Regions from separate parts of the Arthrobacter sp. FW306-06-A genome, predicted to be linked through region 2. Evidence: riboswitches for the same ligand, from Rfam matches in the RefSeq annotation. Region 2 holds a riboswitch; each other region holds the start of a gene.
What was found. Region 2 has a riboswitch for S-adenosylmethionine ahead of LFT49_RS03335 (cobalamin-independent methionine synthase II family protein). Riboswitches for the same ligand answer to the same signal wherever they lie in the genome.
Positions count from the first base shown of each region.

Region 1 (10,029 bases), 950 kb from region 2:
GATCGAGTGTACGAAACACCACCCGGTCCAAGCCAAGAGTGTGACTGGTTGTGACTTCCCGACTTGCTGCCTGCCCTGCCCTGCCGCCTAAGTGGCGCCCCGGCGTCGTACTTTAGGCTTCTAGGCGTCCTTCGCAGCCCTGAAGCCTGCTTCAAGGTCGGCGAGGATGTCGTCGATGTGTTCCAGGCCCACGGAAAGCCTGACAAGTCCCGGGTGCACCCCGGCCACCACCTGCTGCTCCGGCGAGAGCTGGCTGTGGGTGGTCGACGCCGGGTGGATGACCAGGGAGCGCACGTCGCCGATGTTGGCCACATGGGAGTGCAATTCCAAAGCGTCGACGAAGCGTTTGCCCGCCTCCGCTCCGCCGGCCAGGTTGAAGGCGACGACGGCGCCCGTCCCCTTGGGCCCATACTTGCGGCCACGCTCGTACCAGGGGCTGGACGGCAGCCCGGCGTAGGCGACCGATTCGACGTCGTCCCTTGCTTCAAGCCACCGCGCAACCTCCGCCGCGTTTGCAACATGGCGCTCCACCCGCAGGCTCAATGTCTCCAGGCCCTGGGAAATCAGGAAGGCGTTGAACGGCGAAACCGCCGAGCCCAGGTCCCGCAGGAGCTGGACCCGCGCCTTGAGGATGTAGGAGAGATTGGCACCGAGCGCTCCATCGGCTCCCAGGTCGCGGGCGTAGACCAATCCGTTGTACGTGGGATCCGGGGTGTTGAAGCCGGGGAACCGTTCCGGGTCCTTGCTGAAATCGAACTTGCCGGAATCGACGATCACGCCGGCGATGGCTGTGCCGTGGCCGCCCAGGTACTTGGTGGCCGAGTGGATCACGATGTCCGCTCCCCACTCCAGCGGCCGGATCAGGTACGGCGTCGAGAGGGTGTTGTCCACGATGAGGGGCACGCCGGCCTGGTGGGCGACTTCGGAGATGCCCTCGATGTCCAGGACGTCCTGGCGCGGGTTGGAGACCACTTCACCGAAGAAAAGCTTGGTGTTGGGCCGGACGGCGTTGCGCCACTGGTCCAGGTTGTCGGGGTCGTCCACGAACGTGACGGAGATGCCGAATTTTTTCAGGGTGTGGGCGAAAAGGTTGTAGGTGCCGCCGTAGAGGCTGGGGCTGGCTACGATGTGGTCGCCGGCCTCCGCAATGTTCAGGACCGCGAACGTTTCGGCGGCCTGGCCGGAACTCAGCAGCAGCGCGGCCAGGCCGCCTTCAAGGCTGGCAATCCGCTGTTCGACGGCGTCCTGCGTCGGGTTGCCGATGCGGGTGTAGATGGGCGCCAGTTCGGAGAGTGCAAAGCGGTTGGCTGCGCTCTCGGCCGTTGGGAAAACAAAGGACGTGGTTTGGTAGATGGGCAGGGCACGGGCTCCCGTTGCACTGTCCACTTCCTGGCCGGCGTGGATCTGGCGGGTTTCGAAGGACCAAGCGTTGGACATCCAAATCTCCTTTGACATGGGCCCGGCATGCTCAGGGGCAGTGCGGGCCGCGCTTGCTGTCGGCTCGTGCCGGACAGCCAGGTCCTCACCCGGGGCACCCCACCGCGGATGGAGGGTTGCCGGCCAGCGAGCCGGGGCTTGGCGCTGGCACTCATGACCTTCGCCAAGTCTAGGAAGCGGGGGCGCCCAACGCCATGAGTATGACGGGTCGTGACAAAAGCCTGGACGTGGAAACACACCGCCAGGACTGCAGCGTAGGTTTGCGAAGATTCGCACAGGGAATGCGAAGGATCGCCCGAGCTTCGGAAGATCGGGTTCCCGTCCCCGATAGATTTGAACGGGGAAAACCCCCTCGTTTCTCACAGTCAAAAAAGGACGGACGTTCCGTTGCCTCCGATTCTGCGCCCTGCCGCACGTGCCACTGTTCTATACATTGTGTTGGTCTGTTCAATGCTGGGAGCGGTGCTTCTCCCTGCTCCCATCGCCAGCGCCGCGGCGGCTGACAAGGGTGATTACATTGTCCGGTTCCCCTCGGCAGCGGACGTCAGGCAAGAGAGCAGTGCCCTGCGCGGCCAAGGTATTGGCGTTAGCCGTATGTTCGATAATGCGATCAAGGGCGCTGCGATAAAAGCCACCCCGGCGCAAGCCTCAGCCCTGATGCGGTCCGGCAAAGCCGTCGCCGTTGAGCCGGACCAGCCCGTCACGGTCTACAGCACAACCCAGGAGCAGGCGCCATGGGGACTGGACCGGATAGATCAACAATCGCTGCCCCTATCCAGCACGTACACGCCCTCCGGCACCGGGCAAGGCGTGAGCGTCTATGTACTCGACACTGGGATCCTCGCATCCCACGTCGACTTCGGCGGCCGGGTTGCAACAGGTTGGACGGCGAAGTCCGACGGCCTCGGGTCCAGCGACTGCAACGGACATGGCACCCATGTAGCCGGCACTATCGGCGGTTCAACCTATGGCGTGGCAAAACTCGCGACTTTGATCCCGGTGCGGGCACTGGCCTGTGATGGCACAGGCCTCTACTCGGACGTTATTGCAGGACTCGATTGGATTGCAGGGGACCACCGTGCCGGAACTCCGGCTGTGGTGAACCTCAGCATTGGCGGCCCCACGAGCAGCACCTTGGACGCTGCCGTGGAGGCGGTAATCGCCGACGGTATTTCCGCGGTTGTTGCTGCAGGTAACAGTGCCACCGATGCATGCACGGCTTCCCCTGCCAGGGTTCCGGCGGCAATCACGGTCGCTGCCAGCGATTCCACGGACCACCAGGCCAGCTTCTCAAACTTCGGCAGTTGCGTGGATCTTTACGCCCCCGGCGTTGGCATTACATCCGATTGGTACACCTCCCCGGCCGCCACCGCATCTCTAAGCGGGACCTCAATGGCCACTCCCCATGTGGCAGGCGCTGCTGCCCTCATGCTCTCGCAGAACCCGCTGCTCTCCCCTGCCCAGATAGGAGACGCACTGAATTCTTCCTCAGCCAGCGGCAAGATCTCCAACGCCAGCCCGGGAACCCTAAACCGGTTGCTGCAAGTTGCGTCACCGGCAGGAACCAGCAGTCCGTCGAACCCTGGCTCGTTTTCCTCCCAGACCCCGTTCCGGCAGCTTGATACGCGCAACGGCACCGGAGGCACCAGCGGGCCAGTCGCTCCCGGAGCCACCATCAAGGTCCCGGTAACCGGACGGGGCGGCATCCCGGCAACAGGCGTGTCAGCCGTGGCCGTAAACGTCACTGTCACCGAGCCCACCAGCAACGGATTCATCACCGTCCACGCCGGAGGCACCACCCCACCGGGAACCTCCAACCTGAACTTCGCCGCAGCCCAAACCGTGCCCAACCTCGTCATCACCCCCGTCGGCAGTGACGGAACCATCGCCCTGACCAACAACTCCAACGGCACCGTCCACCTCACCGCCGACACCTCCGGCTACTACATCGCTGGAACCGCCGTAGACCCTGGCGCGTTTTCCTCCCAGACACCGTTCCGGCAGCTTGATACGCGCAACGGCACCGGAGGCACCAGCGGACCAGTCGCTCCCGGAGCCACCATCAAGGTCCCGGTAACCGGACGGGGCGGCATCCCGGCAACAGGCGTGTCAGCCGTGGCCGTAAACGTCACTGTCACCGAGCCCACCAGCAACGGATTCATCACCGTCCACGCCGGAGGCACCACCCCACCGGGAACCTCCAACCTGAACTTCGCCGCAGCCCAAACCGTGCCCAACCTCGTCATCACCCCCGTCGGCAGTGACGGAACCATCGCCCTGACCAACAACTCCAACGGCACCGTCCACCTCACCGCCGACACCTCCGGCTACTACATCGCTGGAACCGCCGTAGACCCTGGCGCGTTTTCCTCCCAGACACCGTTCCGGCAGCTTGATACGCGCAACGGCACCGGAGGCACCAGCGGACCAGTCGCTCCCGGAGCCACCATCAAGGTCCCGGTAACCGGACGGGGCGGCATCCCGGCAACAGGCGTGTCAGCCGTGGCCGTAAACGTCACTGTCACCGAGCCCACCAGCAACGGATTCATCACCGTCCACGCCGGAGGCACCACCCCACCGGGAACCTCCAACCTGAACTTCGCCGCAGCCCAAACCGTGCCCAACCTCGTCATCACCCCCGTCGGCAGTGACGGAACCATCGCCCTGACCAATAACTCCAACGGCACCGTCCACCTCACCGCCGACACCTCCGGCTACTACATCGGTGGCTGATCAAATGCCGATCCTGGTCAGCTGGGAGGCAGGAAAACAGCCCGAATCCACGAAGGAAATTCCAGTAAGGGTATCCTTAGCTGAGAGCCGCATCACAAAGTGCCAAGATGTTGCCATGCGCATGGATCACGTCTCTTACGCCTGTGAACACGACGGCCTCGCGGCCACTACCGAACGTATTGCAACTGCCCTCGGCGTTGAGGCAGTGAAGGGCGGGGTGCACCCCCGGTTCGGAACCCGGAATATGATCATCCCGCTGGCCGGTCACAAGTACCTGGAGGTCGTGGAGGTCCTGGACCACCCCGCTTCTGACAAGGCACCGTTTGGACAGGCCGTACGGGCCCGTTCCGCGGCCGGCGGCGGCTGGATGGGCTGGTGCGTCGAAGTGGACGACCTCGCCCCCTTCGAGGAACGCCTTGGCCGCTCCGCCGTCAACGGCAACCGCAAGTTCCCGGACGGCCGCGAGCTGGTCTGGAAGCAGATTGGCATCCTGGGCCTCATCGCTGATCCCCAGGTCCCGTACATGCTTAAGTGGGAGGGCGATCCCTCGCTTCACCCGTCCAACGCCTACCAGAGCAGCCTCAAGATGAGGTGCCTGACCATCGCCGGCTCCGCGTCGAGGGTCACGGAATGGCTGGGCGAGCCGGTGGAGAAGCCGCTCGAAGATGTTGCGGTCGAGTGGGTCGCCCCGCACGGAACGCCGGGCATCCTGTCGGTCACCTTTGAGACCGCCAACGGGGCCGTCACTATCTGACGCTCCAGCCCTAGTCTCTTTTTGGGAGATGGGTGTGCCGGGTCCACGCCCGGATAATCTTCGGCCGCCATGAGGTGGTGACAACGGCGTCACCACCTCATGGCGGCCGAATTCGTTCAAGCGGCGTTTGACTTTTTGGGCTCAGGGCAGCGGATTTTTCTGCGCCAAGCATGCTCTTTTTCACACGGGACATTTGGGCTGCGACAGGGAACCTTTGCGTCCAAAAAGTACGACGACGGCGGGCGGCTTCGGTGGTCCGGCTTACCCACTCAGGTAAGCTGCTCGGCGCAGCTCATATTGTCAGACCCCTGTTGGATGATCTTCATATGGGAATCAGCGGTGGTGTGAGGGCAGGTGCGGAGGGCGTTCATGCCTCGGTGGCTGCCCTCGGTGCGCTGGATGCCATAAGTGCGCTGGAGCGGGAGGATGCTTTCCTGGCCTCCGGGGTTGGTGTTGGTTCCGGTGTTGATGTGCTGCAGCGGCGGTACGAGATCCGGCTGGAGCGGCTGGAACTCACGGCCCGGTTGGAGGCGCAGCTCGCGGCGATGAAGGCGCGGGATGCAGCCGAGGCGATCGGGTTCCAGCAGGCCATGACCCCGCCCGACGCGTCCATCCAGGACCGCACCTACGCCGAGATGTCCGTGGTGGAAGAGATCGCAGGGGTCCTCACCGTCAGCTCCGCCGCCACAGGCGCCCTGGTGGAACAGTCCCGAAAAATCTGCTCCCTCCCACCGGTGTTCCAGGCCCTGTCCACCGGTGCCATGTCCTGGCAGCACGCCCGCATCGTCGCGGACGAAACCGAGGGCCTCGACGCGGCCGGCGCTGCCGCGCTGGTGGCGCACTTCTTCGACCCCGACGCACCCCACCCCGCCCGCGGCGCAGCCCCGGGCGAACTCGTCCCCTCCCGCTTCCGGGCCAAAGTCCGTTCCTGGCGCGAACGCCACCACCCCGAGACACTGCAGAAACGCCACGCCAAAGGGGTGACGGACCGGCGAATGGAATACACCCCGGACCGGGACGGCATGGCCTGGATCTCGCTCTACCTCCCCGGCGACACCGCCTGCGCCATCTGGAACCGCACCACCGCCACCGCCCGCGGCCTCCAAGGCCCCAACGAACCACGCACCATCACCCAACTCCGCCCCGACATCGCAGCATCCCTGCTCCTCAGCGCCGGCAACACCAAGGGCACCGGCACCACCACCGCGGCAGAGCCGGCCAGCATCGACGACGGGACCGGCAACGACGACGTGACCGGCAACGCCATCAGTTCGTCGGCCGTGAGGGAGATCGGCAAGGTCCCCACCCCGCGGGCCGACGTCCTGGTCACGGTGCCGGTGTTCTCCCTGCTCGGACTCACGGATGAGCCCGCCATGCTCGACGGGCTCGGCCCCATCCCGGCATCCATGGCCCGCAAACTCGTCGCCGACGGCGCGGCCTTCTACCGCGTCCTGGTCGACCCCCGCGACGGGGCACCCTTGGAGATCGGCCGGAAGAACTACCGGCTCACCGAAACCATCAAACGCTGGATCAGGATGCGCGACGCCAAATGCACCTTCCCCGGCTGCACCAACCGCACCCCGGACAACGAAACCGACCACCTGAAAGCCTGGGAACACGGCGGACCCACCGGCACCAGCAACCTGGCACAACTCTGCCCCAAACACCACCGGCTCAAACACCACACCCAATGGACACCAGACCCGGCCACCACGAGTGAATCACCCGGCTGGACCTCACCCACCGGCCGCCACTACAAACCCGAACACCCCCACCCAGAACCCACACACTGGCCACCGGGAATCCTGCCGGCGGAAGCTATCGTGGCTGCCATGCCGGTGGATGCTCCACAGTGGCAGCAGCTGCTCGCGGGCATGCCTGATTGGGCCGATCCACCACCCGAAGATCCACCCGGCGAAAACCTGCTCGAGCCGGGCGAACTATGCCCGACAGATCCACTGTGGGAGGACTTCTACGCGCAGCCCTTCATTCTCCCACCGGACCCAGAAGCGGACTCCTGGTTGCTGCTGTCGTTCATCCGAGAGCAGCTATCACGCCAATAACGCCCTGCATCGTCATAACGGTGAGGCCGGGCAGCCCAGACTGAGGAGGTGGGGTATCTACCCCAACCCCACCGCCTTCCCGAAAAGGCTGAACCCGACGAACGCCACGATATCCAGCAGTGCGTGGGCTATCACCAGTGGCATGACCCGACGTGTCCGGGTATACAGCCAGGCAAAGACAATGCCCATCACTGCGTTGCCAATGAATGGACCGAAGCCCTGGTACAGGTGGTAGCTGCCGCGCAGCACCGAGCTCACGGCGATGGCCAGCGGCATGCTCCATCCGAATTTCCCAAACCGGTCGAGCAGATAACCCACCACAATGACTTCCTCGAGCACCGCATGGCGGACGGCCGACAGGATGAGGACGGGAACCGTCCACCAGTAGGCATCCAATGCACTGGGAATGATGGCCGTGGTGATCCCGAGCGCCCTGCCGGCCGCATACAGGCCCAGCGAGGGGATGCCGATCAGTGCAGCCAGCCCCAGCCCCTGAAGCAGGTCCTTTCCGGGCCGGGCGAAATCGAACCCGAGCTTCTGGAACGCGGACCGGGAGGTGCCGGGCTCACCGGGCGCGGCGGGGCGGTCCTCAGTAAGGAAGTACAAAACCAGCAGTACCGGCACCAGCGCAAAGACGATATCCAGCAGCTGGTACGTCAGGTCAAAGTACTCGCGGGTACTTTGGGAACGGTTCAGGGTGGACGTGCCCTCCGCCAGCGGGGCGCGGGTCATCTTGTCGAGCAGCTGCACCACGGAGTAGACGGCCGACTGGCCCAGGGACAGGCCCAGGACGATCCAGACTTCGAGCCGCAGGCGGCGGCGGGAGGGAACCAGCATGTTCCCATCTTGCCTTCAGTTTCTGGATCCGGCCTGATGGAACTGCCGATGCACCCAGGTCCGCAACATCAGGAGGGTGCGACGATCACTTCCGTGCCGTTGGCCTCGAACGCAGCCTTGTCACGGGCAGAAATGCCGGAATCCGTGATCAGCCTGTTGAAGTCATAGCCGTCCATGGTGGCGAAGGCGCGCACTCCTACCTTGGAGGAATCCGCGATGACATAGGACACCCGGGCACGGGAGGCCAAAAGGGCATTGACCGAGGCCTCCCCCTCGCCCGTATTGGTGGGCCCCACCTCGGGATCGATGCCGTTGACGCCAATAAAGGCGATGTCCAGCACCACCTTCTGCATGATGATGTCCGTGTAAGGCCCCACCAGTTCGTAGGACCGCGGGTTGAGGATCCCGCCGGTAACCATCACCTTGATGTTGGGTCGGACCGCCAACTGGCCGGCAATATTAATGGCATTGGTCACCACAGTGAGGGTGGGCTGGTTGGAGGGTGCGTTCAGGTCCTCCCGGGTGGCGAGAATCTGTGCAAGGGCGGTGCTGGTGGTACCCCCGCAGAGACCGATCACCGCACCCGGACGAATCAAGGCCGACGCACACTGCGCAATCTGCTCTTTGGCTTCGGCATGGTCGTCGCGGTTGTAGCGGCCTGGCAGGTCGTAAGCCAGGGCACCCGTGGTCGCCCCGCCGCGCGTCCTCGTCAAAAGCCGGCGCTTGGCGAGGCTGTCCAGGTCGCGCCGGGCAGTGGCCGGGGAAACATTGAGGGTGCTGACAATCTCGTCAACCTCTACCTGTCCCGTCTTCGCCAGCAGGTCGAGAATTGCCGTAAGCCGGTCAGTGCGCGTCATTCAAGTGGGCCTCTCAATCAAAGCAGCCACCATTCCTGATGACGTTTTCTGACTATAACGTACATTATATGATCAGAAACAATCATGTGAGCGTACTGAAGCTATCGCTCTCTGGCTCCGGCCCGCCACACAGCGTACGTCAAGGGCACGCCCGGGCGGTAAGCGAGGTGCGTGGCCGAAGGCGCATTCAGCAGGTGCAGGTCGGCACGGTGACCGACGGCGATTGACCCCACGGCGCGTTCACCGTCCGCATCCTGCCCGGTGTCCTCGTGCAACGCCAGGGCACCGCCATAAGTGGCGGCCCGTACTGCCTCATGCACGGAGAGGTGCATCTGCAGGACAGCAGTGGTCACGCAAAACGCCATGGAGCTCGTGTAGGACGTACCGGGATTGCAGTTGGAAGCAATTGCCACCTGCACTCCGGCATCGAGAAGCTCGCGGGCAGGAGCCAGCGGCTGGCGGGTGGAGAGGTCGCAGGCCGGGAGGCAGGTGGCCACAGTGCCGCGCTCCCCCGCACCGCTCACCGCGTCCCACCCGGACCACGAAGCAGCCAAGGCTTTGACGTCCTGCCCCGACAGGAAGTTCACGTGGTCCACGCTCGCCGCTCCCAGCTCCACGGCAAGTTGCACGCCGGGCCCCTCACCGAGCTGATTGCCGTGCACGCGGAGGCCCAGGCCCGCGTCCCGGCAGGCCAGCAGTACCCGGCGGGACTGTTCAGCGGTGAACGCGCCCTCTTCGCAGAAGACGTCGGCCCACTGTACGTACGGGCGAACGGCGTCGAGCATGGGTCCGCAGACCAGGTCGGTGTACTCGTCCGGGTCCTGGCCGGCGGGAACCAGATGGGCGCCGAGGTAGGTCACCTGGTCTGCCACCGTGGACGCGATGCGGGCGCTGCGGGCCTCATTCTCGACGTCCAGGCCGTAGCCGGTTTTGGTTTCCAGGTACGTGGTTCCCTGCGAGACGGCCTCGGCCACCCGGCCCATGGCCAACCGTGTGAGGTCGAAGTCGGAGGTGGCGCGCGTGGCTTCCATGGTGACGGCGATGCCGCCGGCGGCGTAAGCCTCGCCCGCCATCCGGGCTTCGAACTCGGCGGTGCGGTCGCCGGCGAAGAGCAGGTGGGTGTGCGAGTCCACCCAGCCTGGCAGCATGGCCCGGCCTCCAGCGTCGACGGCGTCGTCGGCTGCGGGGGCATCGGCTGCGGCACCGATCCATGAGATCCGTTCCCCCTCGATGACTACCGCCGCATCCTTCAGGACCCGCTGCTCAAGGTCCTGCGTCATCAGCTCGGCAATATTGGTGATCAGGGTACTCATGGGACCATTCTTCAACGCCGGATGGACCAGCGTGT
Region 1 is NZ_CP084552.1:1,613,694-1,623,722, reverse strand. Features, by position in the region: gene LFT49_RS07390 (bifunctional o-acetylhomoserine/o-acetylserine sulfhydrylase) at 121-1,437, opposite strand; SAM riboswitch class IV at 1,482-1,596, opposite strand; gene LFT49_RS07385 (S8 family peptidase) at 1,900-4,170, shown strand; gene LFT49_RS07380 (VOC family protein) at 4,286-4,924, shown strand; gene LFT49_RS07375 (HNH endonuclease signature motif containing protein) at 5,251-6,987, shown strand; gene LFT49_RS07370 (CPBP family intramembrane glutamic endopeptidase) at 7,045-7,824, opposite strand; gene LFT49_RS07365 (DeoR/GlpR family DNA-binding transcription regulator) at 7,893-8,681, opposite strand; gene hutI (imidazolonepropionase) at 8,783-9,994, opposite strand; gene LFT49_RS07355 (NAD(P)/FAD-dependent oxidoreductase) at 10,006-10,029, opposite strand, start outside.
Region 1: another riboswitch for S-adenosylmethionine. It lies ahead of LFT49_RS07390 (bifunctional o-acetylhomoserine/o-acetylserine sulfhydrylase); the one in region 2 lies ahead of LFT49_RS03335 (cobalamin-independent methionine synthase II family protein).

Region 2 (10,029 bases):
CGTGGCGGGCCAGCACGGCGTCGTACCAGCCGCAGCGGCGCGGGCGCCCGGTGTTGACGCCGAATTCGCCGCCGGTCTTCTGCAGGTACATGCCCATCTCGTCGAAGAGTTCCGTGGGGAAAGGTCCGGCGCCAACGCGGGTGGTGTAGGCCTTGATGATGCCGATGGAGCGCGAAATCCGGGTGGGCCCGATGCCGGAGCCCACCGACGCGCCGCCGGCCGTGGGGTTGGAGGAGGTCACGAACGGGTAGGTGCCGTGGTCCACGTCCAGGAAGGTGGCCTGGCCGCCCTCCATCAACACCACTTTGCCCTCATCCAGGGCGGAGTTCAGGACCAGGGTGCTGTCGATGACCAGAGGGCGGAGCCGCTCGGCATAGGACAGGAAGTACTCCACGATCTCGTCCACCACCACGCTGCGGCGGTTGTAGACCTTGACCAGGAGCTCGTTCTTCTGCCGCAGCGAGCCTTCCACCTTCTGGCGGAGGATGGATTCGTCGAAGACGTCCTGGACGCGGATGCCCAGCCGGGCCACCTTGTCCATGTAGGCGGGGCCGATGCCGCGGCCGGTGGTTCCGATGGCACGCTTGCCGAGGAAGCGTTCGGTCACCTTGTCCAGGACCTGGTGGTACGGGGCCACGAGGTGGGCATTGGCGGAGACGCGCAGTTTGGAGGTGTCTGCACCGCGGGCCTGCAGGCCGTCGATTTCCTGGAAGAGGGCCTCGAGGTTCACTACGCAGCCGTTGCCGATGATGGGAACGGCATTGGGGCTGAGGATGCCTGCCGGCAGCAGCTTGAGTTCGTACTTTTCACCGCCCACGACGACGGTGTGCCCGGCGTTGTTGCCGCCGTTGGGCTTGACGACGTAGTCAACACGGCCGCCCAGCAGGTCGGTGGCCTTGCCTTTTCCTTCGTCGCCCCACTGGGCTCCTACGATCACAATTGCTGGCATGGGATCCTCCCCCATTCGTTCGGGCTGCCGGGTTACCACGAGGTGGCGGGCCATGCAGCACCGTTCATGAGAATGCCCCGAACATACCGGCCTTCACACAGCCGCAGCACGGCACGGCGAAGGAAGAGTTCCGGGGCTCTTACCACCCAAGTTTAGCCGATGGGGCACTTGGTCCTTCGTTGGCCCCGCCGCGGCCCGTCATGCGGGAAGGGCCGCGGCGGGCCTGGTCAGAACCGCCGCCGCGCTGCTATTCGTCCTCAGCCTCCCCGGCGGCCCGGGACGTCTGCTCGGCGAGGGTGTCCCAGAAGGAAATGTCGGCGTCGGCAATCGAACCGTCAGCAATGGCGGCGGCGGTGGACGTCAGCGTGGTGACCGTCTGCTTGATCAGATAGCCGTTGCTGCGCTGGCCCAGTGCGTAGCCGTCCAGGTAGTGGTCGGACATGCCGCGCATCTCGAAGAGCAAGGTGGCAATGCCGTATTCCACGGAGATGCCGTTGCGGCTGATGGTTTCGGCGCTGCCGCCCTGGTATTTGCCCAGGTGGCCCCAACCGGTGGAGTCGACGTTGTTGAAGACCACGGCGCCCAACTGCTTGGACTTTTCGACGACGGCCGGGTCGGCGTTGGGGGTGGTGGGGTACAGGATGGAGCCGGAAACCAGCTTGCCGTCGCGCTCCGCCCGGGTGCCCTGGTGGTGCAGGTCGATCATGTAGTCGATCCGGTACTTGCGCATCACGTTGTTGTGCAGCGCCTGGGTCTCCGGCTGGATCTTGGCCACGTGGTCGCGGTTCAGGTCCACGCCCTCGGCGTTGTAGCGGGTGAGGTGCCGGTCCCCCTTGGCGAGGTAGTTGTCCAGGGAGAAGTTCACGTCCCCCATGGCGCCGTCCGCGTTGAGCATGGGCACCACCAGGATGTTCGCGCCTTTGAGGATGTCCGCCGACTTGCCGGTGCCCAGGTGCTTGATGAGCTCCATGGCGCCCTCGGTGGTGAGCTGTTCGTTGCCGTGCTGCTGGGTCAGGTAAAGGATGGTGGGCTTGGCCGGGTCCGAGATGTACTTGACCAGGTGGATGTCACGGCCCTTGACGGTCTGGCCGATGACTTCCAGTTCCATGGCGGGCTGGCGGGCGTCCTGGTCCTTCAGGAAGGAAACCATCTGGTCATAGGTGGCCAGTTTTGTTGTGGTGATCTGGCCGTTGCCGTCATAGCTGGGGCCCTCGCCCACTGCATTTGCCAGCGGGGCCGGTCCCGCCACGACGGCGAGCGCCAGAACGCCGGAAAGGGCAAGGTTCCGAAGGTTTGCCAGGGGTTTGTTCACGGTGCATGACCTCTTCATTGAGTGCGGTGGTTCTTTGGGTCGAGTGGGTGGCAGCCGCCATGTCCCTCATTCGGCTGTGACAAGAAGCCAACCAAGCTGGACATAATCTGTCAATACGCTGGACGAAACCTGTAAGGATGCAAACGGGAGTGCAGGAGTAAAAGAAGGCCTGCCTGGCGCGACACAAAGTGGACCGGACTTGCCCGCGTGGAGCGTCTCGATTTAAGTGGGAGGGAACCATCCGGAGCGGCCGAGAGACCTGGCTCGATGACGCCGCAGCAACCCCGGTCCGGCAGGATTCCTGCCGGCCGAAGGTGCTACTGCCAGGACCGATGGAAAGGAAGATTCCAGCATGTCACTGAACACCGACCACATCCGCGTCACCCACGCCGGTTCCCTGCCCCGCACCCCGGAACTCATCGCGGCGAACGCCGCCAAGGAAGCCGATGGCATCACCCCGGAATTCCTCCAACTGCTTGAGGCCTCCGTGGTGGACGTGGTGCAGCGCCAGAAGGACCTAGGCATCGACATCCCCAACGACGGCGAATACGGACACGCCATGTCCAGTTCCGTGGATTACGGTGCTTGGTGGAACTACTCCTTCGCACGCCTCGGCGGCCTGGAGCCCACCAATGTGGACCGCTGGGCCGAAGCCGGGGTCCGCCGCTCGTCACCCGGCCATGTGGTCCTGACGTCCTTCCCCGACCGCCGGGATCGGCAGGCGTTCAACGAGGCGTACAACGATCCTTCCTCCGGCATCCTCACCCACCGCAAGAGCGTCGCCCAGCCCAAGATCGCCGGGCCCCTGACCTACACCGGCCAGGATCTGGTGGCATCGGATATCAGGAACTTGAAGACCGGGCTCGCCGCCGCAGGCCTCTCAGACGGTTTCGTGGCGTCCCTCTCCCCCGGCTCCTGCGCCAGGGTAGCCAACGAGTACTACAAGTCCGACGAGGAACTCGTCTACGCCTGCGCCGACGCCATGCGGGAGGAATACAAGGCGATCATCGACGCCGGGCTCACCGTGCAGCTTGATGACCCGTCCCTGGCCGAGAGCTGGGACCAGATCAACCCCGAGCCCTCCTTGGAGGACTATCTGAAGTTCATCCAACTGCGCATCGAGGCCACCAACTGGGCCCTCCGGGATCTCCCCCAGGAACAGATCCGGCTGCACGTCTGCTGGGGATCCTGGCATGGCCCGCACACCACGGACATCCCCTTCGCGGACATTATCGGCTCCGTGCTGCAGGTCAACGCCGGGGCGTACTCCTTCGAGGCCGCCAACGTGCGCCATGAACACGAATGGCGGGTCTGGGAGGACACCAAGCTGCCCGAGGGCAAGGTCATCATTCCGGGCGTCGTGTCGCATGCCACCAACGTGGTGGAGCACCCTGACCTGGTGGCGGACCGCATCGTGCGTTTCGCCGACGTGGTGGGCCGGGAGAACGTCATTGCCTCTACCGACTGCGGCCTGGGCGGCCGGGTGCACCCGCAGATCGCCTTCGCCAAGCTGGAAGCGCTGGGCGAGGGCGCCCGTCGGGCCACCAACCGGCTCTGGTAATCCGCTTGCCATCCGGGGCGCCGGCTGTTCCTTCCATCACCGGAAAGGGGCGGCCGGCGTTTCGCTTCCCGGGTCTTGCTAAACTGGGGAAGGCCGGCGAGGTCCGGCCCACCCCAACCAACCGCTGCTGATGCGTTTGCGCTTGCCCGCGCCCTCATCTGCCGGCGGCAGCAACGCCAATCCCCGCAGGAGAACCAGCACTTCATGACAGCCCTGGCCCCCGAAACATTCCACGAACAGCTCATGAGCCGCCGCTACGAACCCAGCGTTGCAGCCGTCAACGAACTCTGCGATTCCCTGCGGGAGACCAAACCAGGAACCGTGGTCCCCTACGTCGACCCCATGCACGACGTTGAGGAATGCCGCATCATCAGCCTCTACTCCAACATCGGCGAGGCGGATCCGTCCGGCTTCATCACCGCCGGCGACCAGGACGCCGCAACCCGGATGCTGGGCATCCAGTGGAAGCTGGGCCTGCGCCCCGAGTTCGTGATGCCTTGGAACGTCCACCCCTGGCACGTTCCCGGCGAAGCCAACGGGAAGTTCACCCCGGACCAGGTCCAGGCCGGCCTCAAGCCCCTGCTGAAGTTCCTGGCCTTGGTCCCCCGCGCATCGGTCATCGTGGCGCACGGCACCGAAGCCAACCGCCTGGCCAACCTGCTGCTGAAGACCGAGGTTCCCCTGCTGTGGCGCCGCGGCCTGAAGACCTACAAGGTCCGCTCGCTAAGCGGCCGCGCGTTCGCCGGTTCCCCTGCACGCCAGGAGGAGTTCCTCGAGGACATGCGGACGGCGTATGCAGACGCCATGGCCCGGACCGGCATCGCGAAGCCCTGAATCGTCGGCGCTCAGCCTGTGGCGTCGGAGTCGGTAAACGAAATTCCCGGTGCCGATTCGTCTTCGGCTTCAACCCAGGTGGTGAAGTCGGCGTACGACATCCAGGAGTAGTAGTCACAGAACCTGAGACACGCTTTTTCCTGCTTTCCCACGCTTCGCGCAGCTCCTCCTTTCTTCCTCTAGCCCTTTGATTCTTTTAACCGAAATCAGGGACGGCGCATTCCAGTCCAGGGACGACGGCGGGCGGTCACCTTTTCGCCAAAAGGTGACCGCCCGCCGTCGTCATATATGGAACCCTCGGTGGGGACTTAGGAGCCTTCGATGGCTGTCTTTGCCTTGGGGTCGGAATCGTTGAGGAACTTCTCGATCCGCTCCGGTTCGTCCGCCTCACCGATGGCGGCCGACGCCCTGCCCAGGGAGTAGAGCGCGCGCAGGAACCCCCGGTTGGGCTCGTGCTCCCACGGGATGGGTCCGACGCCGCGCCAGCCGTTGCGCCGCAGCGCATCCAGGCCGCGGTGATAGCCCACCCGAGAGTAGGCGTAGGAGTCGATGGTGCGCCCCTCCGCCCATGCTTCCTCGGCCAGGATGGCCCACAGCAGCGAGGACGTGGGGTGCCTTTCCACCAGGTCCAGGGCTTCCTGCCCGGCCTCCAGCTGTCCGTACACCTCGGTTTCGGCGGGCAGGAGCGTGGGCTCCGGCCCCATCAGGTTCCGGCGGAACTCGTCCGACATCTAGAAGGTCTTTCCGGCCGAGCCGAGCTGCTTGGTGGCTTCCACCACGCGGGCTGCGAGGCCGGCTTCGGCGGAGGCGCCCCAGACACGGGGGTCGTAGGTCTTCTTGTTGCCCACTTCTCCGTCAACCTTCAGGACGCCGTCGTAGTTCTTGAACATGTGGTCCGCCACCGGGCGGGTGTAGGCGTACTGGGTGTCGGTGTCGATGTTCATCTTGATCACGCCGTACGAAACAGCGTCCGCGATTTCCTGGTCCGAGGAGCCGGAGCCGCCGTGGAACACCAGGTCAAACGGGTTCTGCTTGCCGATCTTGGCACCAACCTGGGCCTGGATGTCCTTGAGGATCTCCGGGCGCAGCTTGACGCCGCCGGGCTTGTAGACGCCGTGGACGTTGCCGAAGGTGAGGGCGGTGATGTAGCGGCCGTTCTCGCCGGCGCCCAGGGCATCGATCGTAGCCAGGGCGTCCTCAACCGTGGTGTACAGCTTGTCGTTGATGGCGTTCTCCACGCCGTCTTCCTCGCCGCCGACGGTGCCGATTTCAACCTCGAGGATCATCTTGGCAGCCGCGGTGCGGGCCAGCAGGTCACGGGCGATCCGCAGGTTTTCCTGCAGGGTCTCGGCGGAGCCGTCCCACATGTGGGAGTTGAACAGCGGGTTGCGGCCGGCCTTGACCTCAGCTTCGGAAGCCTCGAGCAGGGGCAGGACGAAGCCGTCCAGCTTGTCCTTGGGGCAGTGGTCCGTGTGCAGGGCGACGTTCACGCCGTAGTTCTTGGCAACCTCGCGGGCAAAAGCCGCGAAACCCAGGGAACCGGCCACCATGTCCTTGGTGGACGCGCCGGACCAGTAGGCCGCACCGCCGGTGGAAACCTGGACGATGCCGTCGGACTCGGCCTCGGCGAAGCCACGGAGGGCTGCGTTAAGCGTCTGCGAGGACGTGACGTTCACGGCCGGGTATGCGAAGCCGCCCGCCTTCGCACGGTCGATCATTTCGGAGTAGATCTCTGGGGTTGCAATGGGCATGCTGGCTCCTCTGCTGAGTTTCGTCTGTGGGTGGAAGACCCTCAAGTAGACCGCTTACGGCTTGGCACCATCCTAGCCATTAGCGGGCCGGGAGTGCTCTGGGTTACGCCCCACCGGCCCACCTACCACCTCCACCCACCCCCGCGAGATGGCACTTGACGGCAATGCCGGGGGCGGGGATTGCCGTCATCTGCCATCTCGCGTCCAGCCGCGGCTCTGCAGCGCCTCCCGCACCTTGCGTACGACGGCGGGCCTGTCACCTTCCAGGTGTTGCTCCTCCCCTGCGTGGTGCCCGCCGTCGTACTGCAGCGCGATGCCCCACTGCGGATAGGCAGCGTCAGGCCAGAGCGAAGGAATCCCCCCTTGGTCGAACAGGACGTGGTTCAGGACCGGTTCCGGCAAGCCGGCGTCAATCAGCGCGAGCCGCATGTGTGTTTCCGGGGCGGAGTCGGCGCCTACCCGCACCAATTCGATCGCTTCCCGGGCTGTCTTTATGCCCCGCATGCCCCCATGCCTGCTGATGACGTCCCGGAGTGCGTCAAGGCCGCACAGCGCCTCCCTCGGACGCGGAAAGCCCGGCCCGTGGGAGCACACCAAGTAATCTCCAGCGGCCACAAGGTCCTGCACCGCCAGCACGGAGGCCAGGTCCAGCCAGGTCCGCGCAGGCGAGGTGACCCTGACGCCGTCGTACTCCCGTACCTCGTCCGGCAGGAAAGAGAGCAGATGGCCCACGACGTTGGAGCGGCGCGGGAAGCTGAATCCGCGCCGGCGGGCCAAGTGGATCCGCCAGTCGCCGCCCGGCCCTGGCGGCAACGGTACTCCCCAAACATGTGCGGCAGAGAGGGACGTCAGAATGGACGTGTCATCAAGTTCTGTGTACGCGCGCAACGCTGCAGCACCGGCGGCACCGCAGTGGACCGGCATCCGGATGCCCCTCGAAACGGTCACCAAATCCTTCGCCGCGGTTCGCGTGCGCGTGACCCCCGCCTTATCGGAAGCACGCAGCGAAAAAGTTCCTGTGGTCAGATGCTCTGGAAGGCTCGCCCTGCGCATGCCCCATTCTGGCGCGTTACGGAGGCCCCGCAGAGGTTATCCACAGGCTCGCGGACGACGGACCCGCGAGTTGGCACTTAACGGCAATCATCGGCTCCGCGACTGCCGTTAAGTGCCATCTCGCGGGGTTAGGAGACGTGCTGGTTGAAGACGTGCCGGCGGATCCAGGCGTGCATGGCGATCGCGGCGGCGGAGGCGGCGTTGATGGACCGGGTGGAGCCGAACTGTTCGATGGACAGGGTGGCGACGGCGGCGTGGTGGACTTCCGGGGTGAGGCCAGGCCCCTCCTGTCCGAAGACCAGCACGCAGTCGCGGGGCAGTTCGTACGTTTCCAGGGGCACCGAGTCCGGGAAGATATCGATCCCGATGATCGCCAGCCCTTCCCCCTGCGCCCACTGGACAAAGTCCTCGACGGTGGGGTGGTGGCGAACATGCTGGTAGCGGTCGGTGACCATGGCGCCGCGCCGGTTCCACCGCCGTCGACCGATGATGTGAACTTCCTTGGCGAGGAAGGCGTTGGCGGTGCGGACCACGGTGCCGATGTTCAGGTCGTGCTGCCAGTTCTCGATGGCCACGTGGAAGTTGTGCCGCCGGGAGTCCAGTTCCGCGACGATCGCCTCGTGCTTCCAGTAGCGGTATTTGTCCAGGACGTTGCGCCGGTCGCCGTCGGCAAGGAGGTCGGGGTCCCAGTGGTCGCCTTCGGGCAGTTCCCCTTCCCAGGGCCCGACGCCGACCTCCGCCTTTGCGGGTTCGGCCTCCCCGGGCGCGTGGTCGGGTTCGTCTGTCATGCCGGGCGTTTGGTTCACCCTTCAACACTAGACTGGACTCTTCGGGCAACCATCACAGGCGGAGGCAGGCATGGCAGAAGCAGACGAGGTAACAGGCAACCCGGCGGTATACCGCAGCGGCCAGGAGATCGAGTGCTGGCTGACGGACATGGACGGCGTCCTGGTCCACGAAAACCAGCCCATCCCGGGAGCCGCGGAACTGATCCAGCGCTGGGTGGATACCTCAAAGCGCTTCCTGGTGCTGACCAACAACTCCATCTTCACTCCCCGCGACCTTGCCGCCCGCCTCCGCTCTTCCGGCCTGGAGATTCCGGAAGAGAACATCTGGACGTCGGCCCTTGCCACGGCCCAGTTCCTGAAGGACCAGGTGTCCGCCGGGGGCTCGGAATCCGGGAACCGCGCCTACACGATCGGCGAGGCAGGGCTGACGACGGCGCTGCACGAGGCGGGCTTCATCCTGACCGACCAGAACCCGGACTTCGTGGTGCTCGGCGAGACCCGCACGTACTCCTTCGAAGCGATCACCATGGCTATCCGCCTGATCCTCGCCGGTGCCCGGTTCATCGCCACCAACCCCGATGCCACGGGCCCTTCCAAGGACGGCCCGATGCCCGCCACCGGCGCCATCGCGGCCCTGATCACCAAGGCGACGGGCCGCGAGCCGTACATCGTGGGCAAGCCGAACCCCATGATGTTCCGCTCAGCGATGAACCAGATCGACGCCCATTCCGAAACCACCGCCATGATTGGTGACCGGATGGATACGGACATCATTGCCGGCATGGAGGCAGGGCTGCACACGGTCCTGGTCCTGAGCGGCATCACGCACAAGGACGACATCGCTGCATACCCGTTCCGGCCCAACCAGGTGCTGAACTCGGTGGCGGACCTGAAGAACCAGATCTAGAAGATGCTGACCCGGGAACCGCCCCGGGGCAGGGGGAAGTACTCGTCCAGCAGTTCCGTCAACAGGGGCCGGTAGATCTGCGGATTCCAGCCCGGGCTGGCGTGCGCGGGGGCAGCCCCGATGGTCTGCAGGTTGCTGGAAACCATGTTGTCCTTGAACACCACGGCCCAGGTTTCGGAGGCGGTCTCGTAGTCCACTGTGCCGTCCTTGGGGTTGCCGATGTAGGCCATCTTGGCTGTGCCAAGATGGCCGGCAAACTGGCTTCCCTCGAAGTGGTAGATGTAGGCGGACTCCGTCTGGACCAGGACATTGGACGGGGCGATCGGCGACAGCTGCTCCAGCGTCTGGTTCAGGATCTGGCGCCAGCTCCGTTCGTCCTTGTGGATGATCCGTTCCCCCAGTTCATACCCGCCACGGAGGGTGGACGGGAACCTGACACCGCTCTCGTAGAGGAACACCACGCCGTCGAACCAGCTCTGGTCCAGGACGTCGTGCGCGCTGTAAGGGCTGGAGTCCAGGAGGATGAACTGTACCTGGATTTCCTGCAAGGCCAGCAGCCGCGCAGCCACCTGCGTTGCCAGCATCCCGCCAAAGCTGTGTCCGTAAAAGAACAGCTTGGTGATCTTCTCCGCGGCAACGTAGTCGGTGATGGCGTTGACCACCTCGGTGATGTTCAGGCCCAGGTTGGAATATCCGACGGCGGCGAGCCGGGCCCGCTTGTTCAGCGAGCCCCGCATGGTGTTGAGGATCCACTGAGCCTCTTCCCAGCTGGTTTTGTAGCCCGGGAACAAGAACCAGCTGGCGTCCGGATAGTAGGCGTCGGCGAAGTCGTCGGCCACCGTGAGGATCCTGGTGCTGCGGCGCTGCGACTGCA
Region 2 is NZ_CP084552.1:662,211-672,239, reverse strand. Features, by position in the region: gene LFT49_RS03345 (adenylosuccinate synthase) at 1-949, opposite strand, end outside; gene LFT49_RS03340 (M14 family zinc carboxypeptidase) at 1,197-2,279, opposite strand; SAM riboswitch class I at 2,496-2,600, shown strand; gene LFT49_RS03335 (cobalamin-independent methionine synthase II family protein) at 2,614-3,822, shown strand; gene LFT49_RS03330 (uracil-DNA glycosylase) at 4,027-4,656, shown strand; gene LFT49_RS03325 (hypothetical protein) at 4,668-4,808, opposite strand; gene LFT49_RS03320 (DUF3151 domain-containing protein) at 4,965-5,387, opposite strand; gene fbaA (class II fructose-bisphosphate aldolase) at 5,388-6,407, opposite strand; gene LFT49_RS03310 (hypothetical protein) at 6,594-7,355, opposite strand; gene LFT49_RS03305 (TrmH family RNA methyltransferase) at 7,589-8,248, opposite strand; gene LFT49_RS03300 (HAD-IIA family hydrolase) at 8,319-9,155, shown strand; gene LFT49_RS03295 (alpha/beta hydrolase) at 9,152-10,029, opposite strand, start outside.

Region 3 (10,029 bases), 2.2 Mb from region 2:
AGCAGAAGTGGGGACAGCGCTCCTCGCTGGTCCTGATGCTGCCGCACGGCTACGAAGGCCAGGGCCCGGACCACTCCTCGGCAAGGATCGAGCGCTTCCTGCAGCTGTGCGCGGAGGACAACATGATCGTGGCCAACCCAACCACGGCCGCCTCGCACTTCCACCTGCTGCGCCGGCAGGCTTACAGCCGCCCACGGAAGCCCTTGATCATCTTCACGCCGAAGCAGCTGCTGCGCCTGAAGGCCGCCGCCTCGTCGGTGGAGGACTTCACCAACGGCACGTTCCGCCCGGTGATCGGTGAGCATGAGCAGCTGCCGGCCACCGCCGTCGAGCGCGTCCTCCTGGTTTCCGGCCGCCTGTACTACGATCTCCTGTCCACCCGGCAGAAGACCGGCGACCAGACCACTGCCATCGTCCGCGTGGAGCAGCTGTACCCGCTGCCGCACCAGGAGATCGCTGCGGAACTCGCCAAGTACCCCAACGCCGAGGTGGTGTGGGCCCAGGACGAGCCTGCAAACCAGGGACCATGGCCGTTCATCGGCCTGAACCTGCCGGAGATTCTCGACCGCCGCGTCCGCCTGGTGTCCCGGCCGGCCTCTGCCTCCACGGCCGCCGGTTCCATGAAGCGCCACGCTGCGGAACAGGATGCGCTCCTGAAGCAGGCATTTGACAGGAAGTAAGCAGTAAGGCTGCCCGGCCGGACGTCGAAATACCAGACTCCGGCCGGGCAGTTCTGTTTAATGGATGGACAGCGCCGCCTTCAACCTCCGCAGCCGCGGCGGCGACGGCGGCAGATGCCGTCCGAAGTAGACCCGTACCGAAGTAAAGAGGAACGCGTGGAAGACAGGAAGCTGCGGATCGCAGCTGTAGGAGATGAACTGCTGGCCGGACTGGGCGATCCCCGGGCGCTTGGCTGGCTGGGCCGGGTCTTGGCCCGCACTCCCCAGGACGGCATGCTGCTGGAAAGCTACGCGCTCCCCTGCCCCCAGGAAGGCACTGAGGGGCTGGCGGCGCGGTGGCTGGATGAAGCAGGCCGCCGCTTCAGCGCCCAAGCGGAGAATCGGCTCGTCATAGGCCTGTCCGGACGCGATATCGAGTTTGGCCTGTCCACGGCACGGAGCAGGCTGAACCTGGCCAACATCCTGGACTCGGCTTCCCAGAACCGGATCGAGGTTTTCGTGGTGGGACCGCCCCCCACTCTCGATCCGGCCCAGAACCGGCGCCTTGACGAGCTGAACACCGCCTTCGCGGATGTCACGACCCGCCGCAAGCACCTCTACGTCGACACCTTCTCACCCCTCCTGAACCACGAACAGTGGCGCCAGGACCTGGCCGCCAACGGCGGCACACCCGGTCAGGCCGGATATGGCCTCATGGCATGGCTGGTTCTGCACCGCGGCTGGTTCCAGTGGCTGGGCCTGGAAGCACCGCAGTAGGCTTCGAGATATATCTTGACCCGGTCCGCCGGCGGCGATAAGTTGTAGTGGCAACGCGATATATCGTCTTTTGGAGGGACCGTGGCTGAGGAAACCTGGACTGTCGAGAGCCCGCAGACCATCGTCGTAGGAGACGTGGCGTCCCTGAAGCTGGGGATGGTCCGCGGCAGCTTCCGCGTCGTGGCGCATGCCGAACCTGTGGTCCGGATTGAGGTGTCCGAGGTCCACGGCGACCCCGTCGCCGTCTCCCTCCGTGGCGGCAGGCTGGAGGTCCGGCACCAGCTGCACGGCGCGCAGGGGTGGTTCAAGAACCTCATGGAGACGGTCAATCACAACAGCGGGAATTCCGCCGTCATCACCGTTGCCGTTCCTGGCGGCACAGAGGTCGAAGCGGGAACTGTCAGCGGCGACGGCCTGGTCTCCGGCACCTCCGCCCACGTCCGCCTCAACACCGTCTCCGGCACGGTGGCAGCAGAGGGCACGTCCGGCGAACTCCAGGTCAACACCATCAGCGGAAACGTGGCTGTCCGGGACCACCGCGGCGTACTCACCGCCAAAAGCGTCTCCGGTGAGGTTACTGCGTCCGGCCACTTCACCAATGTGCGCACCAACACGGTCAGCGGCCACCTCAGCTTCGACCTGCTCGATTTCACCCGGGATTTCGGCTCCAACTCGGTTTCCGGGGACCTCACCATCCGCCTGCCCCATGACGTAGGCGTGGACATTGTGGCCAAGTCGGCCGGCGGTGCGGTGGTTCTGGACGGACAGCAGTGCCTCCTGGCCAACGGCAAGGTGGAGACCATCGCCGGGCCGGATGGCCAATTGATGCTGGTGCGGACCAACTCGGTGTCGGGCAAGACCTCCATCTTCCACGCTCCGGCATCCGTTGACGGCGGCGAAACGGAACGCTGATGCCGCCCGTCTTCGCACACGGTGCGTTGCGCCTCTACCTCCTGGCCCTGCTCGAGAGCGGGCCCAAACACGGATACCAACTCATCAAGGCGCTCCGGGACCGGTTTGGCGGGACCTATGCACCCAGCGCCGGGACCATCTACCCGAGGCTGGGCAAGCTCGAGGAGGACGGCCTGGTGTCCACTGAGCAGGCCGGGCGCCGCACCAACTACCACATCACCCCCGCGGGCCTCGCAGAGCTGGACCGGCGCCGGGATGACCTGGCGGGCGTGGAGAACGGCATTGCAGCCTCGGTGCAACGGCGTGACGTGGAGTTGATGCTGCAGCATTTCGGTGACGACCTCCGTGCAGAACTGCGCCGGTACGCCCTGCGCGAGCCCATAGGCCCGGTGACCCTGGAAACTGTCCGTACTGTCCTGGAAGACGCCCGGGCAGCCATCCGCAGCACCCTGCGGCATTAGGGCATGACCTGCAGGCACTGCCGCAGGTCATTCGCCGTTTCCCGGTTCGCGGGGCGCCACATCATGTGGGAGACTGGAGGGCAGCTCTTTTGAGTACCAACAGTAAGGAGGCCAGCTATGAGCAAGCGTGCACGCAAGCGTCGTGACCGTAAGCGTGGCGGCGCGAACCACGGGAAGCGCCCCAACACCTAGGCAAATGCCAGGAACACGGTTCAAGCGAAGGACCCCGCAAGCCATTCGGCTTACGGGGTCCTTTGCTGTCTGCGGCCCTGATCCGGAGGCCGGCGCTTTATGCCTATGCCTCCACGGGACGGATCGCGTGGATCCTGTCCAGGATGGCGTTCTTCAGGTTATCCGGAGCGGACTCCTTGCACGAGCGCTTGACCATGTTGCGGATGACGCACTCGAGGTCGTACTGCTGGGTGCACTCAGGGCACTCATCCAGGTGGTTCTTGATCTCGGTCAAGTCCTCGCGGGTCAGCGCCCCGTCAAGGTATTCGTAGATGCGTTGCATCCGGGTGTCGTCGCAGTCGCCCAATCCCTGGCAATCGCTCATTTCCTGTTCTCCTGTGCTTTGCTTCCTGCCGCTTCCGACGTATCCACGGCTGTTTTGAATCCCCGCTCGGCGGCGTATTCCGCGAGCATGTCCCGCAACATTCGCCGGCCGCGGTGGAGCCGGGACATCACGGTGCCGATGGGCGTGTTCATGATGTCTGAGATTTCCTTGTAGGCGAAGCCCTCCACGTCAGCGAAATAGACCGCCAGGCGGAATTCCTCAGGGATATCCTGCAGCGCCCGCTTTACGTCCGAGTCCGGGAGGTGGTCCAATGCCTCGGCCTCGGCGGACCGCAGTCCGCTCGAGGTGTGCGACTCCGCCCGCGCCAGCTGCCAGTCCTCAATGCTGTCCGAGTTGGACTGCAAGGGCTCACGCTGCCGCTTGCGGTACAGGTTGATGTACGTGTTGGTGAGGATCCGGTACAGCCACGCCTTCAGGTTGGTTCCCGGCTTGTACTGGTGGAACGCCGAGAAGGCCTTGGTGTAGGCCTCCTGGACCAGGTCCTCCGCGTCCGACGGGTTCCGTGCCATGCGCATCGCAGCCGAATACAGCTGGTCCACGTACTGCATGGCGTCCCGCTCGAAGCGAAGGCGGCGCTGCTCCATGGTCTCCGCGGAGACATCCAGTTCGGTACTGTCATTTGCGTCGGCGTCGGCGGCCCGGGAACCAGGACCATCCTGACCGGACGGGAGGGGCGCGGCTCCCGCCTTGCCGTTCACTTCGGCGGGGGTGGCCTCATACATGGCCGCGGCGGCCGGATCCAAGGTGCTCATTGCCTTCAAGTCTACTGTCCGGCTTCCCGCCCGGGGCATGCCGTACTCCAGCGGCTCCGCGGCAAGAGTATCCAATGCCACCGGCCCCGCCGGTCTGGTTTCGTCCAACACCTTCCCCAAGGCCCAACTCCGCTCTGTATCGGGTGAATGATCGCCTGGGTCCCTGTCACGGACCCGACATCGATAACCGCCCTCAGCGGGCAAATATTCCCCAAAAGTGCAAGACTAGGACCGACTCCGCCGCTTGCCGCGGCTCGTCCATCCAGGAGGAAATTCATGTCCTTTGTCCGCACGCTCGCCCGGCCCATGCTTGCCTCCAGTTTCGTTCTTGCCGGACTGGATAAGCTCAAGAACTCCGACGACACCGCCCAGCAGCTCTCGCCGCTCCTGCGTAAGGCGGCGGCTTCGCTCCCCTTCCAGGCGAGCGAGAAGACGCTGGCGCGCGTCATCGGCGGAACCCAGGTGGGAGCGGGCGTCCTGTTCGGCCTTGGCAAGTTCTCCAGGCTTTCAGCCGGCCTCCTGACGGTGATTTCGCTGCTTAACACCTTTGTTGAGTGGCGTAGTGCGGATATCAGCAGCAAGGAAGGGCGGGAAAACCGCCGGAACCAGCTGCTCAAGAACCTCTCGCTGAGCGGCGGCGCGCTGCTGGCCTCGGTGGACACAGCGGGCAAGCCGGGCCTGGCCTGGCGTGCCGAACACCTGGCCGCCGATGCCCGCAGGAATGCCTCGCACCTTGCTGCCGACGCGCGCCGGACCACCACCAAGAAGCTGAACAAGGCGGACAAAGCCGTACGCCGCGCCGTACACGCCACGGGAGCATAAGCACGAATGACCGCAACAGCTGCCACCCGGGACGGGTCCGGAACACCTGTCGAGCACTGGGCCGCACCCTTTGCGTCCCGGCCCGTCGATGCCACCGTGACGGTTCCGGGATCAAAGTCCCTGACCAACAGGTACTTGGTCCTGGCCGCCTTGGCGGACGGCCCGTCCCGGCTGCGCGCACCCCTGCACTCCAGGGATTCGGCACTGATGGTCGATGCGCTCCGGCAGCTGGGCGCCACTATCACGGAAGTGCCGGGGGACGGCGACTTTGGCCCTGACCTGGAAGTGGTTCAGCTGCCGGCAGCGGCTGAGGCGTCCCCGACCAGGATCGACTGCGGGCTGGCGGGCACGGTCATGCGGTTCGTTCCACCGCTGGCGGCGCTCCGCAACGGAACCAGCGTCTTCGACGGCGACCCGCACGCCCGGAAGCGCCCCATGGGAACCATCATCGAGGCGCTTAAGGCCCTCGGTGTGGCCGTTGCCTCCGAAGACGGCTCCGCTCCGTCGTCGCTCCCGTTCGTGGTGGAAGGCAAGGGCGCGGTGCGGGGCGGCCATCTGGTGATCGACGCCAGCGCGTCGTCCCAGTTCGTCTCCGCCCTCCTCCTGGTGGGGGCGAGGTTCGACGAGGGCCTGCACCTGGAGCACGTGGGAAAGCCGGTGCCGAGCCTGGACCACATCAACATGACCGTGGCTGTCCTGCGCGGCGCCGGCGTGTCCGTGGACGACTCCGTTCCCAACCACTGGGTGGTGGCACCCGGGCCAATCCGTGCCTTCGACCAGCGGATCGAACAGGACCTTTCCAACGCCGGACCGTTCCTGGCGGCCGCCCTGGCCTCGAAGGGAACAGTTCGGATTCCCAACTGGCCGGCGGATACCCAGCAGGTGGGAGACCTGTGGCGCGAGATTCTCGTGAAAATGGGCGCACACGTCACCCTGTCCGACGGCGTCCTGACTGTCACCGGCGGCCCGGAGATCAAGGGCGGCGACTTCGCGGACACCAGCGAGCTTGCCCCCACCGTCGCAGCCCTGTGCGCGCTGGCCACGGGCCCATCCCGGCTCACCGGGATCGCCCACCTGCGCGGACACGAGACGGACAGGCTCGCTGCATTGGTGGCGGAAATCAACCGGCTCGGCGGGGACGCAGAGGAAACCAGCGACGGCCTGGTGATCCGGCCCGCCGCGCTGCACGCCGGCGTCGTCCGCAGCTACGCGGACCATCGAATGGCCACCGCAGGCGCCATCCTGGGCCTGGCAGTGGAGGGCGTACAGGTGGAGGACATCGCCACCACCGCCAAAACCATGCCCGATTTCCCCCAGCTGTGGACAGGCATGCTGGCCCAGGACGCCGCTGCGGCATCCGGACCGGAGGAGCCCAGCGGTGGCACGGCGCACTGACTCCTGGGACGAGTCCGACGTCCGTATCAGGCCCAACAAGAAGGGCTCCAGGCCCCGCACCAAGGACCGTCCCAGCCACGACGATGCGGTCACCGGACGGATCATCACGGTGGACCGGGGGCGGTACACCGCAGTCGTGGGTGAGGACTCGAACAACGAACGCGTGGTCATTGCGGCACGCGCCCGCGAACTTCGCCGCTCGCCGGTGGTTGCCGGCGACTTCGTCTCGCTCGTGGGGGACGTCTCCGGGGCACCGGACACGCTGGCGCGCCTGGTGAAGATCCAGGACCGCAAAACGCTCCTGCGGCGCAGCGCCGACGACACGGATCCAATCGAACGTGCCGTGGTGGCCAACGCGGACCAGCTGGTGATCGTGGTGGCGGCCGCCAATCCGGAGCCGCGGACCGGATTCATCGACCGTGCCTTGGTGGCTGCGTACGACGCCGGTATCGAGCCGATCCTGCTGGTCACCAAGGCCGACGTCAAGGATCCAGCGGAACTGCTGTCCAACTACACCCACCTGGATTTCCCGGTGATCATCAGCCGAACCGCTGACGCCCAGGCCTCCGGGATCGACGCGCGCTCCGACGACGGCCTCTCGGCCCGGCTGGACAGCACCGCGGTGGCAGCCCTCCGCGCCCACCTGGGCGGCAAGGTCACCGTCATGCTCGGGCACTCAGGCGTGGGCAAGTCCACCATGGTGAACGCGCTTACTGGGGCCGAGCGGGCCACCGGCGGAGTGAACGCCGTGACGGGACGGGGCCGGCACACGTCGTCCTCTGCCCTGGCGCTGCGCCTCGCGGACGCTCCGGCCGGCAGCTGGATCATTGATACTCCGGGCATCCGGTCCTTCGGCCTCGCCCACGTGGACCCCGACCGGATCCTGCGCTCCTTCCCCGACCTCTCCCCCGGCATCGAGAACTGCGAACGGGGCTGCAAGCACACGGCAATTGCAGTGAACTGCGGCCTCGACGACTGGGTGGCGGGCGGACACGCAGGTCCCACCGGTCCCGCCCGGTTGGCGTCGCTGCGGCGGCTGCTCGGCACGGATCCAAGGTTGGAAGCACAGGAAACCAAGGAGCTCGGCAGCGTCAACTGACGCGTTCTCCCCGGCAGAAGCGTGCGCAGACTGTAGTTTGGAACCATGATCCAACCCGCTTCGAGCTACAACGATGACCTGCGCCTGGCACATGTCCTGGCCGACTCCGTGGATGACCAGACCATGAGCCGCTTCAAGGCCCTGGACCTCCACGTCGAGACCAAGCCGGACCTGACGCCGGTCACCGATGCGGACAAGGCCGCCGAAGAAGCCATCCGCGGCCAGCTCTCGCGTTCCCGCCCCCGGGACGCGGTCCTGGGCGAGGAGTTCGGCAGCACGGGACACGGGTCGCGGCGCTGGATCATCGACCCCATTGACGGGACCAAGAACTTCGTCCGCGGCGTTCCGGTCTGGGCTACCCTTATCGCCCTCGTCGACGAGGGCGAGCCGGTGGTGGGCGTGGTCAGCGCCCCGGCCCTGGGCAAGCGCTGGTGGGCGGCGAAGGGTATGGGCGCATACATGGGCAGGTCCCTGGCAGCTGCCACCCGGCTCCGCGTCTCCAACGTCTCGACACTATCGGACGCCTCCCTCTCTTACTCCAGCCTCACGGGCTGGAAGGAACGGGGAAACCTTGACGAGTTCCTGGGCCTCACCGAGGACGTGTGGCGGACCCGTGCCTTTGGCGATTTCTGGTCGTACTGCATGGTGGCGGAGGGCTCCGTGGACATCGCCTGCGAACCGGAACTGAACCTCTACGACATGGCCGCCCTTGTGCCGATCGTCGTGGAGGCCGGCGGCCGTTTCACGTCGCTGGAAGGCGAGGACGGCCCCTTCGGCGGGAACGCGCTGGCCACCAACTCGATCCTGCACTCAGAGGTATTGCACCGCCTGAACCCTTATTTGGACGATTTGCTGTAACGGTTGGCTTTTCCCCGAAAAAACGAATAAAGCAGCGGCGGACACCTCCCGATGGGGGTGTCCGCCGCCGTTTATTCGAATCGCGTAACAAACCGCTTAACAATCGCTGCGGGTTCAGTCCTGTCAGCCGCATGTCCTACGCTTTTATCCAGGTCACGAGTGCCAGCGCTAAACCCCGGTTTGCTGGCCGGCAACCCTCCATTCGCGGTGGGGTGCCCCGGGTGACGACCAGGCCGGTCCGGAGCGGATGCGGCAAGCGCGGATTCCACTATGCCGGAGTCCTGTATTCAAGTGAGGTCTCTGTGACAACTGCCACCGTCTCCCCCCAGCCCGTCAGCACCGAAGCGGCAGTTGCTGAACGGCATGCCGTTGCCGGCCGGCCCCTCGCGGCAGTCACCGGAGCCGAGATCCAGGCGCCGCTGATCACCGGCGGCCACGTGCGGTACGCAAACCTGGATTACGGCGCCTCGGCCCCTGCACTCTCCGTGGTGTCCGCCTACCTGAACGAAATCCTGCCCTACTACGCCAGCGTCCACCGGGGGGCAGGATACGCCTCCCAGATCAGCACCTCTGTCTACGAGAACGCGCGCACCATCGTCCGCGATTTCGTCGGCGGACGCCCGGACGACTCGGTCATTTTCACCCGCAACACCACCGACTCGCTGAACCTCCTGGCAGGTTGCCTCCCGGTCACCCATGGCCGCCCTGACGGCGATGTCCTCTACCTGGACATCGAACACCACGCGAACCTGCTGCCGTGGCAGGGCGTGCCGCACCGCAGCATCGTGGCCGCGGAGACGATCACCGGCACCCTCGACGCCGTCCGCGCGGAGCTGGAGCAGGGCGGGGTCAGCCTGCTGGCCGTCACCGGCGCTTCAAACGTCACCGGCGAGATCCTTCCCATCCGCGCCCTGGCCGCGCTGGCCCACCAGCACGGCGCACGGATCGTGGTGGATGCGGCCCAGCTGGCACCGCACCGCCGGGTGGACATCAGCACGGATGACATCGACTACATCGCGTTTTCCGGCCACAAGCTTTACGCACCGTTCGGCGCCGGCGTCCTGGTGGGACGGCCTGACTGGCTGGACGCGGGCGTCCCGCACCTTGCCGGCGGCGGCGCGGTCAAGGAAGCAAGGCTCGACGGCGTCAGCTGGGCCAGCGGCCCGGCCCGCCATGAGGGGGGCTCGCCGAACGTCCTCGGAGCCGCCACGCTGGCCCGCGCCACCCAGGTCATTGCTGAGCTCGACCAGGACCGGTGGCACGCCCACAAAGCCGCGATCCGCTCCTTCCTGGTGGAGGGCCTGCAGGACATCGACGGCGTTACCGTGCACCAGATCTTCAAGGACAGCAACCCGGAAACGGACACCATCGGCGTGGTTAACTTCTCCGTGGAGGGCTACGACGCGGGGCTGGTGGCCGCCTATCTCGCCGCCGAGCACGGCGTGGGCCTGCGCGATGGACGCTTCTGCGCCCATCCCCTGCTGAAGCGCCTTGGCCTGCCGTCCGGTTCGCTCCGCGCAAGTTTTGGCGTCGGCTCACGGCTGGAGGATGCCGAACGCCTCCTCGCCGGTATCCGTGCGCTGCGCAGCAACGGGCTGGGGTGGGACTACGTGGTGGACGCCGGGCGCTGGGTCCCCGCCAACGACTTCCGCACCTACCCGCACTGGGCGCCCAACACGCCGGGAACGGCCGGCGCGGCCCCCTGCATCGACGACTG
Region 3 is NZ_CP084552.1:2,901,784-2,911,812, forward strand. Features, by position in the region: gene LFT49_RS13535 (multifunctional oxoglutarate decarboxylase/oxoglutarate dehydrogenase thiamine pyrophosphate-binding subunit/dihydrolipoyllysine-residue succinyltransferase subunit) at 1-680, shown strand, start outside; gene LFT49_RS13540 (GDSL-type esterase/lipase family protein) at 837-1,436, shown strand; gene LFT49_RS13545 (DUF4097 family beta strand repeat-containing protein) at 1,518-2,348, shown strand; gene LFT49_RS13550 (PadR family transcriptional regulator) at 2,348-2,809, shown strand; gene LFT49_RS22750 (50S ribosomal protein bL37) at 2,927-3,001, shown strand; gene rsrA (mycothiol system anti-sigma-R factor) at 3,105-3,365, opposite strand; gene LFT49_RS13560 (sigma-70 family RNA polymerase sigma factor) at 3,362-4,219, opposite strand; gene LFT49_RS13565 (DoxX family protein) at 4,415-4,960, shown strand; gene aroA (3-phosphoshikimate 1-carboxyvinyltransferase) at 4,967-6,355, shown strand; gene rsgA (ribosome small subunit-dependent GTPase A) at 6,339-7,454, shown strand; gene hisN (histidinol-phosphatase) at 7,500-8,312, shown strand; SAM riboswitch class IV at 8,464-8,577, shown strand; gene LFT49_RS13585 (aminotransferase class V-fold PLP-dependent enzyme) at 8,615-10,029, shown strand, end outside.
Region 3: another riboswitch for S-adenosylmethionine. It lies ahead of LFT49_RS13585 (aminotransferase class V-fold PLP-dependent enzyme); the one in region 2 lies ahead of LFT49_RS03335 (cobalamin-independent methionine synthase II family protein).